DNA from 2 places in the Pseudomonas sp. 1152_12 genome. Region 1 is predicted to be linked to the other one. Evidence: predicted binding sites of a transcription regulator. Region 1 holds the regulator's gene; the other holds the start of a gene.
The links. Region 1 encodes sigma-54, which starts transcription at its own class of promoters, with help from an activator protein. Its sites were predicted from a motif close to ANTGGCATNNANNTTGCTNT; they were not measured.

Region 1 (3,412 bases):
GATACCGCCCCGATGAAGGGCTACGGAAAAACCATCCAGTACCACGCCCAGCAGAACCGCATTGTCCTGATCGATCAGGCCAAAGTGGTCAGCACCGATGGCAACACCACAGAAGGTGAAAAAATCACCTATGACACTGTGAAGCAGATCGCTCAGGCTGGCCGTGCCAATGGCAACAAGGTCACCGCACCTCGCCCGCGTATCGACATGGTTATCCAACCGAAGAAGAAAGACGGCACCGCCCAACCTGCACCTGCGAAGAAGGCGAACTGATGGCAACCCTGAAAGCCCAGCATCTGGCCAAGGCCTATAAAAGCCGCCAGGTCGTGCGCGACGTGAGCCTGTCGATCGACAGTGGCCAGATCGTCGGCTTGCTTGGCCCAAACGGTGCCGGCAAGACCACATGCTTCTATATGATCGTCGGGCTGGTTCAGGCGGATCAGGGGCGCGTGCTGATTGACGACCTGGATGTCAGCCACCAGCCCATGCACGGTCGTGCACGCGCAGGTATCGGCTATCTTCCCCAGGAAGCGTCGATCTTCCGCAAACTGTCGGTTGCCGACAACATCATGGCGATCCTCGAGACCCGCAAGGAACTCGACCGTGACGGCCGCCGCAAAGAGCTGGAAAGCTTGCTGCAGGAATTCCACATCAACCACATTCGCGACAACCTCGGCATGAGCTTGTCCGGTGGTGAGCGTCGTCGTGTTGAAATCGCCCGCGCCCTGGCTACCGCGCCGAAGTTCATCCTGCTGGATGAACCGTTTGCCGGCGTCGACCCAATTTCGGTCGGCGATATCAAGCAGATCATTCACCACCTCAAGGCCAAGGGCATCGGTGTATTGATCACCGACCACAACGTCCGTGAGACGCTCGATATCTGTGAAACGGCTTATATCGTCAACGATGGTCAACTGATCGCCGAAGGCGATTCCGCCACCATCCTGGCCAACGAGCTGGTCAAGGAAGTGTACCTGGGCCACGAGTTCCGCCTGTAAGCACTGCGGTGTCTGGCCATACGCCAAGACGCGCGGTAGTCAATAAAAACCTCTTTTTTTTATTGTTACCGCGCTCTAGGCAAAGCCCCCGACATCAGGCATATAATTTGCTTATGTTTGGCGCTCACGCGCCCTGTCGTGGATGGCGCATTGCGCCGGCGAATAAGGTGTTAAGCCCCTGCCATGAAACCATCGCTAGTCCTGAGAATGGGCCAGCAGCTGACGATGACACCGCAGCTGCAACAGGCCATCCGCCTGCTCCAATTGTCGACCCTGGACCTGCAACAGGAAATCCAGGAGGCTCTGGAGTCCAATCCGATGCTCGAACGCCAAGAAGAAGGCGAAGACTTCGATAATGCAGACCCGCTGGCCGATAACATCGAGCAAAAACCCAATTCCGACGTGCAGGAACCCTCCTACCAGGAAACTGCCCCTACGGTGGATAACCTTGAGGAAGGCGATTGGAACGAACGCATTCCAAACGAGCTTCCCGTGGACACCGCGTGGGAAGACGTTTACCAGACCAGCGCAAGCAGCCTGCCGAGCAATAATGATGATGACGAGTGGGATTTCACCACCCGCACATCCGCTGGCGAGAGCCTGCAAAGCCATTTGCTGTGGCAACTGAACCTGGCACCGATGTCCGACACCGATCGCCTGATCGCCGTCACCCTGATCGACTGCATCAATAACCAGGGCTACCTGGACGAAACCCTTGATGAAATCCTCGAGGCCTTCGACCCGGAACTGGACATCGAACTGGACGAGATCGAAGCCGTCCTGCACCGTATCCAGCAGTTCGAGCCGGCCGGCATTGGCGCGCGCACCTTAAGCGAATGCCTGCGGCTGCAACTGCGCCAACTGCCCGCCAAGACCCCTTGGCTCGCTGAGGCCCAGCGCCTGGTTACCGACTACATCGACCTGCTAGGCAGCCGCGACTACAGCCAGTTGATGCGCCGCATGAAACTCAAGGAAGACGACCTGCGTCAGGTCATCGAGCTGGTTCAAAGCCTCAACCCTCGCCCGGGTTCTCAGATCGAGTCCAGCGAAGCCGAGTACGTCATTCCCGATGTGATCGTGCGTAAGGATAACGAACGCTGGCTGGTTGAACTGAACCAGGAGTCAGTGCCACGCCTGCGGGTCAACCCGCAATATGCAGGTTTTGTGCGCCGCGCCGACACCAGCGCAGACAACACATTCATGCGCAACCAACTGCAGGAAGCTCGCTGGTTCATCAAGAGCCTGCAAAGCCGCAACGAAACCCTGATGAAGGTAGCCACCCAGATCGTCGAGCACCAGCGTGGCTTCCTGGAGTATGGCGACGAGGCGATGAAACCGCTGGTGCTGCATGACATAGCCGAGGCGGTGGGCATGCACGAGTCGACGATTTCCCGGGTGACCACGCAGAAATTCATGCATACCCCGCGGGGTATTTATGAGTTGAAATACTTTTTCTCCAGCCACGTCAGCACCTCCGAAGGCGGCGAATGCTCGTCCACAGCGATCCGCGCGATCATCAAAAAACTGGTTGCTGCGGAAAATCAGAAAAAGCCATTGAGTGACAGTAAGATCGCTGGTTTACTGGAGGCACAAGGCATTCAGGTCGCCCGTCGAACCGTCGCCAAGTACCGCGAGTCCCTCGGGATCGCGCCTTCCAGCGAGCGTAAGCGTTTGATGTGACGGGCGGGCCATAGCGTTCCAGTGGCGGGTATTCCTACCCGCCGCTTTATGCACTGGCAACGAAGGAGAAGCTGTATGCAAGTCAATATCAGTGGACACCAACTGGAAGTGACCGAACCGCTGCGCGCCTATATAGGCGAAAAGCTCAAAAGAATTGAGGGGCATTTCGACAAGATCACCAATGTGCAAGTCATCATGACTGTCGAAAAGCTGAAGCAGAAAATCGAAGCCACCTTGCGTATACCCGGCGGGGAAGTAGTCGCCAATGCTGAGCATTCAGATATGTATGCCGCCATTGACGACCTGACCGACAAGCTGGATCGCCAAATCAAAAAGCATAAGGAAAAGCAGCAGAGCCTTCTTCAGGGCACAGGCCGCTAACACTCCCCACCCATGATCCGACTTGAAACCATCCTGACCCCCGGCCGCTCCCTTGTGAACGTGCCGGGTGGCAGTAAAAAGCGCGCCCTCGAACAAATTGCCAACCTGATCGGCCGCGAAGTGCCCGACCTGGATACGCAAGCCGTGTATGAGGCACTTATCGCCCGTGAAAAACTCGGTTCCACCGGTTTTGGCAACGGTATCGCGATTCCTCACTGCCGCCTGCAAGGCTGTGAAGCACCAGTGAGCGCCCTGCTGCACCTCGATGCCCCAATTGATTTCGACGCCATCGACGGCGCACCGGTCGACCTGCTGTTCGTTCTGCTGGTCCCGCAAGCCGCCACCGATGCACA
Region 2 (3,412 bases), on a different contig from region 1:
GCAGGGTGTTGTCGGCACGCTCGATGAAGGTGCCCAAGCGAATAAAACGAAAGGCGTCGTTACGCATGATGGTGCCGTAAGTGGCGCCACGGAACAGGTGCGAACGTTCCTTGACCCACTCACAGAACCGGCTCATGCCATAGCGGCTGAGCCCTTGCTGGGCGATATCGCGAATATCCAGCCACGTGGCGTTGATGTTTTCCCACATGTCGGCGGTAATTCGCCCACGCACCGCATGGGCGCTGGCCCGCGCGGCGCCGAGGCAACTGTAGATGCTCGCCGGGTTGGCCGCGTCCAGCGCAAAGAAGTGCAGCAGACGCTCGGCGTGCAGTTCGCCGTGACGCGCATGGTAATCCTCAAGGGTGCCGGTGATCAGCAACGGCATGGCCAACTCGTGCAGGCCATCACCGCGCCCATCCTGGGGCATCAGCGACAGCGAATAGCTGACATCAAGCATGCGCGCGAGGTTTTCCGCGCGTTCCAGGTAGCGCGACATCCAGTACAGATCCGAGGCAGTTCGACTCAACATGGCATCAATCCTCCACCACCCAAGTGTCTTTGGTGCCGCCCCCCTGGGACGAATTGACCACCAGCGAACCTTCGCGCAGGGCCACGCGGGTCAAACCGCCGGGGACTACGCGGGTTTCTTTGCCGGACAACACGAACGGCCGCAGGTCGATATGACGCGGTGCGATGCCGTTTTCGACGAACGTCGGGCAAGTGGATAAACACAGGGTCGGCTGGGCGATATAGGCATGGGGCTTGGCCTTGATACGGGCGCGAAAGGCTTCGATCTCCGCGTGGGTGGACGCTGGACCGACCAGCATGCCGTAGCCGCCGGAACCTTGGGTTTCCTTGACCACCAGGTCTGGCAGGTTGGCCAGCACATGGGACAGTTCATCGGGCTTGCGGCATTGGAACGTGGGCACGTTCTGCAGGATCGGCGCTTCATCCAAGTAAAAACGGATCATTTCGGTGACGAAGGGGTACACCGATTTGTCATCCGCCACCCCGGTGCCAATCGCGTTGGCCAGCACCACATTACCCGAGCGATACGCCGCCAGCAGGCCAGGCACGCCGAGCATGGAGTCCGGGTTGAAGGCCAGCGGGTCGAGGAACGCGTCGTCGAGGCGACGGTAGATCACATCGACCGCCTTGGGCCCGTCGGTGGTGCGCATGAACACGCGATCATCACGCACGAACAGGTCGGCGCCTTCCACCAGTTCCACGCCCATCTCCCTGGCCAGAAAGGCATGCTCGAAAAATGCGCTGTTAAAGCGCCCCGGCGTCAGCACCACCACGCTGGGGTTATCGAGCGGGCTTGCGCTTTTGAGAGTGTCGAGCAGCAGGTTGGGGTAGTGGTCGATTGGCGCTATGCGCTGGGCAGCGAACAGTTCGGGGAACATGCGCATCATCATCTTGCGGTCTTCGAGCATATAGCTGACGCCGCTGGGCGTGCGCAAGTTGTCTTCGAGCACGTAGTAGGTGCCGTCCCCATCGCGTACGAGGTCGACTCCGGAGATGTGGGAATACAGATCACGGTGCAGGTTCAGGCCCTGCATGGCCAGTTGGTATTGTTCGTTGGCCAGCACCTGTTCGGCGGGAATGATCCCGGCCTTGATGATGCGTTGCTCGTGGTACAGGTCGGCGAGAAACATGTTCAGCGCCTTGACCCGTTGGATGCAGCCGCGCTCCACAATCCGCCACTCGCTCGCCGGAATGCTGCGCGGGATGGTGTCGAACGGAATCAGGCGTTCGGTGCCCTGCTCGTCCCCGTAAAGGGTAAAAGTGATCCCGGCGCGGTGGAACAGCAAATCGGCTTCGCGCCGGCGCTGAGCCAGCAGTTCGGCCGGGGTTTCGGCCAACCAGCGGGCGAACTCGCGGTAATGGGGGCGGATCTGCCCTGCCCCGTCGTACATTTCATCGTAATAAGTGCGGGTCATGCCGTACTCCTTGTCACCCGGGCACTTGAACTGTCGCAAAGCCCGTGCCATCGGCATAAAAACTTAAAAATCAGTGAGTTGAATTACCATCCTGATCTATACGCACCGTCCTGGTGCGCATAATGCCCGCCGCCGTGTGCCGCGCTTCATCACAATGCGGGCTCTGACTATCAACAGCATAGTCAGAGTTGATTTCACTGCCTGGCCACGCCTGAGGATAATCACCCCCATCGGCTGAACAGGACACTTCCTACATCTTCAGCGAACCGCTCTTCCCTTTAGGCCACCCTCTTTGGGTGGCTTTTTTTGGGTGCGAGAAAACACGCTGCAAGCTCCGAGCGTTTTCCTGGCGCACAAACAAAATCGGCCGACCCAAAGGTCAGCCGATACGCTGCGTTTCTCATTCTGCTCTGTGCAGTGAATTACATCGGTAACCCACGCACCTCCTGCTTGACGCCCCATCCCTCGATGATCCCACCCAAAGGCTCGACCACCGCTTCAAAGTCTTGCTCGAAGTCTCCTATGCCGTCGTAGGTTGCGAACATGATTTTGCTCAGTTCCAGGTACCAGGCGCCGTCATCGCGCGCGCTGACCTGGGCATTCAGGGATTCCCCACGAAATCGACCCGCAGCCCTGCGCGCCCGTTCCTCATCCGGGAATATGGCGTAGAACTCAATGGGGTGAAAACGTGAAAAGTCAAAGCCGCCCTCTTTCATGCGGCGCAGTACGTTGGTGCTGATGTCTTCTTGATAGGCTGTGCTCATGAAACGTCCTCCTCAAACCGATGGATAGACTTTCCGTGCTTCCCGAAGACCGCGCCTTGCTGGCGCCGGTGCTACGGCATTAACGACACCGTGGGAAAACAAGCATGTAGCTGACAAGACCAGACCTTAGCGATTCATTCGCTGATCTCACTTGCAGAGTAGCGCGAAGCTATCACCTCCACCAGAGGCGCTTGAAGGGCATACCAGGAATGTTCAGGCGGCAGGCGATATGTCGAGGATTTGAATGCTGTTCTGGTCTTTCAGAATTTTGACCGTAGGCTCGGGTTTGCGGCCTTCCAGGTCATTGAGGTCAAGTTCGGCCGCCACGGGCACCAGCTTGTTGCGAATCATGTGCGCCGCATCTTCGAGGCTGGGCTTCTGGTCGCAGCTGAACTGCTCGGCGGACTTTACGCCGTGATCATCAACGAAGGTAATCTGCCACTTTTGCATCGGTGCCTCCTCGATAAAACCCGTGTGTGGGCTTACAACTATCTGGACCTTGAGGGCTCGGCAAACGTTCCACTCATGTCCGGAGGCACCGGATCAACTGCGCTTATTTTTCAGCGTGTTCTTTCAAGGCTTTCAAGGTGTTGAACGGCGCGTCCACCACAAACTTGTTGGCCAGCCACGATGGCACGCTGCCGCCTGGCTCGGTGTGCACCTGGTAGGTCACTTCGGTCTGGTTGTCGCCTTTGGGCACCAGTT

Region 2: a site for sigma-54 is predicted at 1,976-1,995, ahead of FW764_RS03245 (circularly permuted type 2 ATP-grasp protein). Genes of this name have one in related genera too.

Annotation. Positions count from the first base shown of each region.
Region 1 is NZ_VXCW01000007.1:110,910-114,321, forward strand. It holds gene lptA (lipopolysaccharide transport periplasmic protein LptA) at 1-273, shown strand, start outside; gene lptB (LPS export ABC transporter ATP-binding protein) at 273-998, shown strand; gene FW764_RS14955 (RNA polymerase factor sigma-54) at 1,182-2,678, shown strand; gene hpf (ribosome hibernation-promoting factor, HPF/YfiA family) at 2,754-3,059, shown strand; gene ptsN (PTS IIA-like nitrogen regulatory protein PtsN) at 3,072-3,412, shown strand, end outside.
Region 2 is NZ_VXCW01000002.1:118,647-122,058, reverse strand. It holds gene FW764_RS03250 (alpha-E domain-containing protein) at 1-529, opposite strand, end outside; gene FW764_RS03245 (circularly permuted type 2 ATP-grasp protein) at 534-1,943, opposite strand; gene FW764_RS03240 (ribonuclease E inhibitor RraB) at 2,366-2,707, opposite strand; gene FW764_RS03235 (hypothetical protein) at 2,921-3,157, opposite strand; gene FW764_RS03230 (START domain-containing protein) at 3,261-3,412, opposite strand, start outside.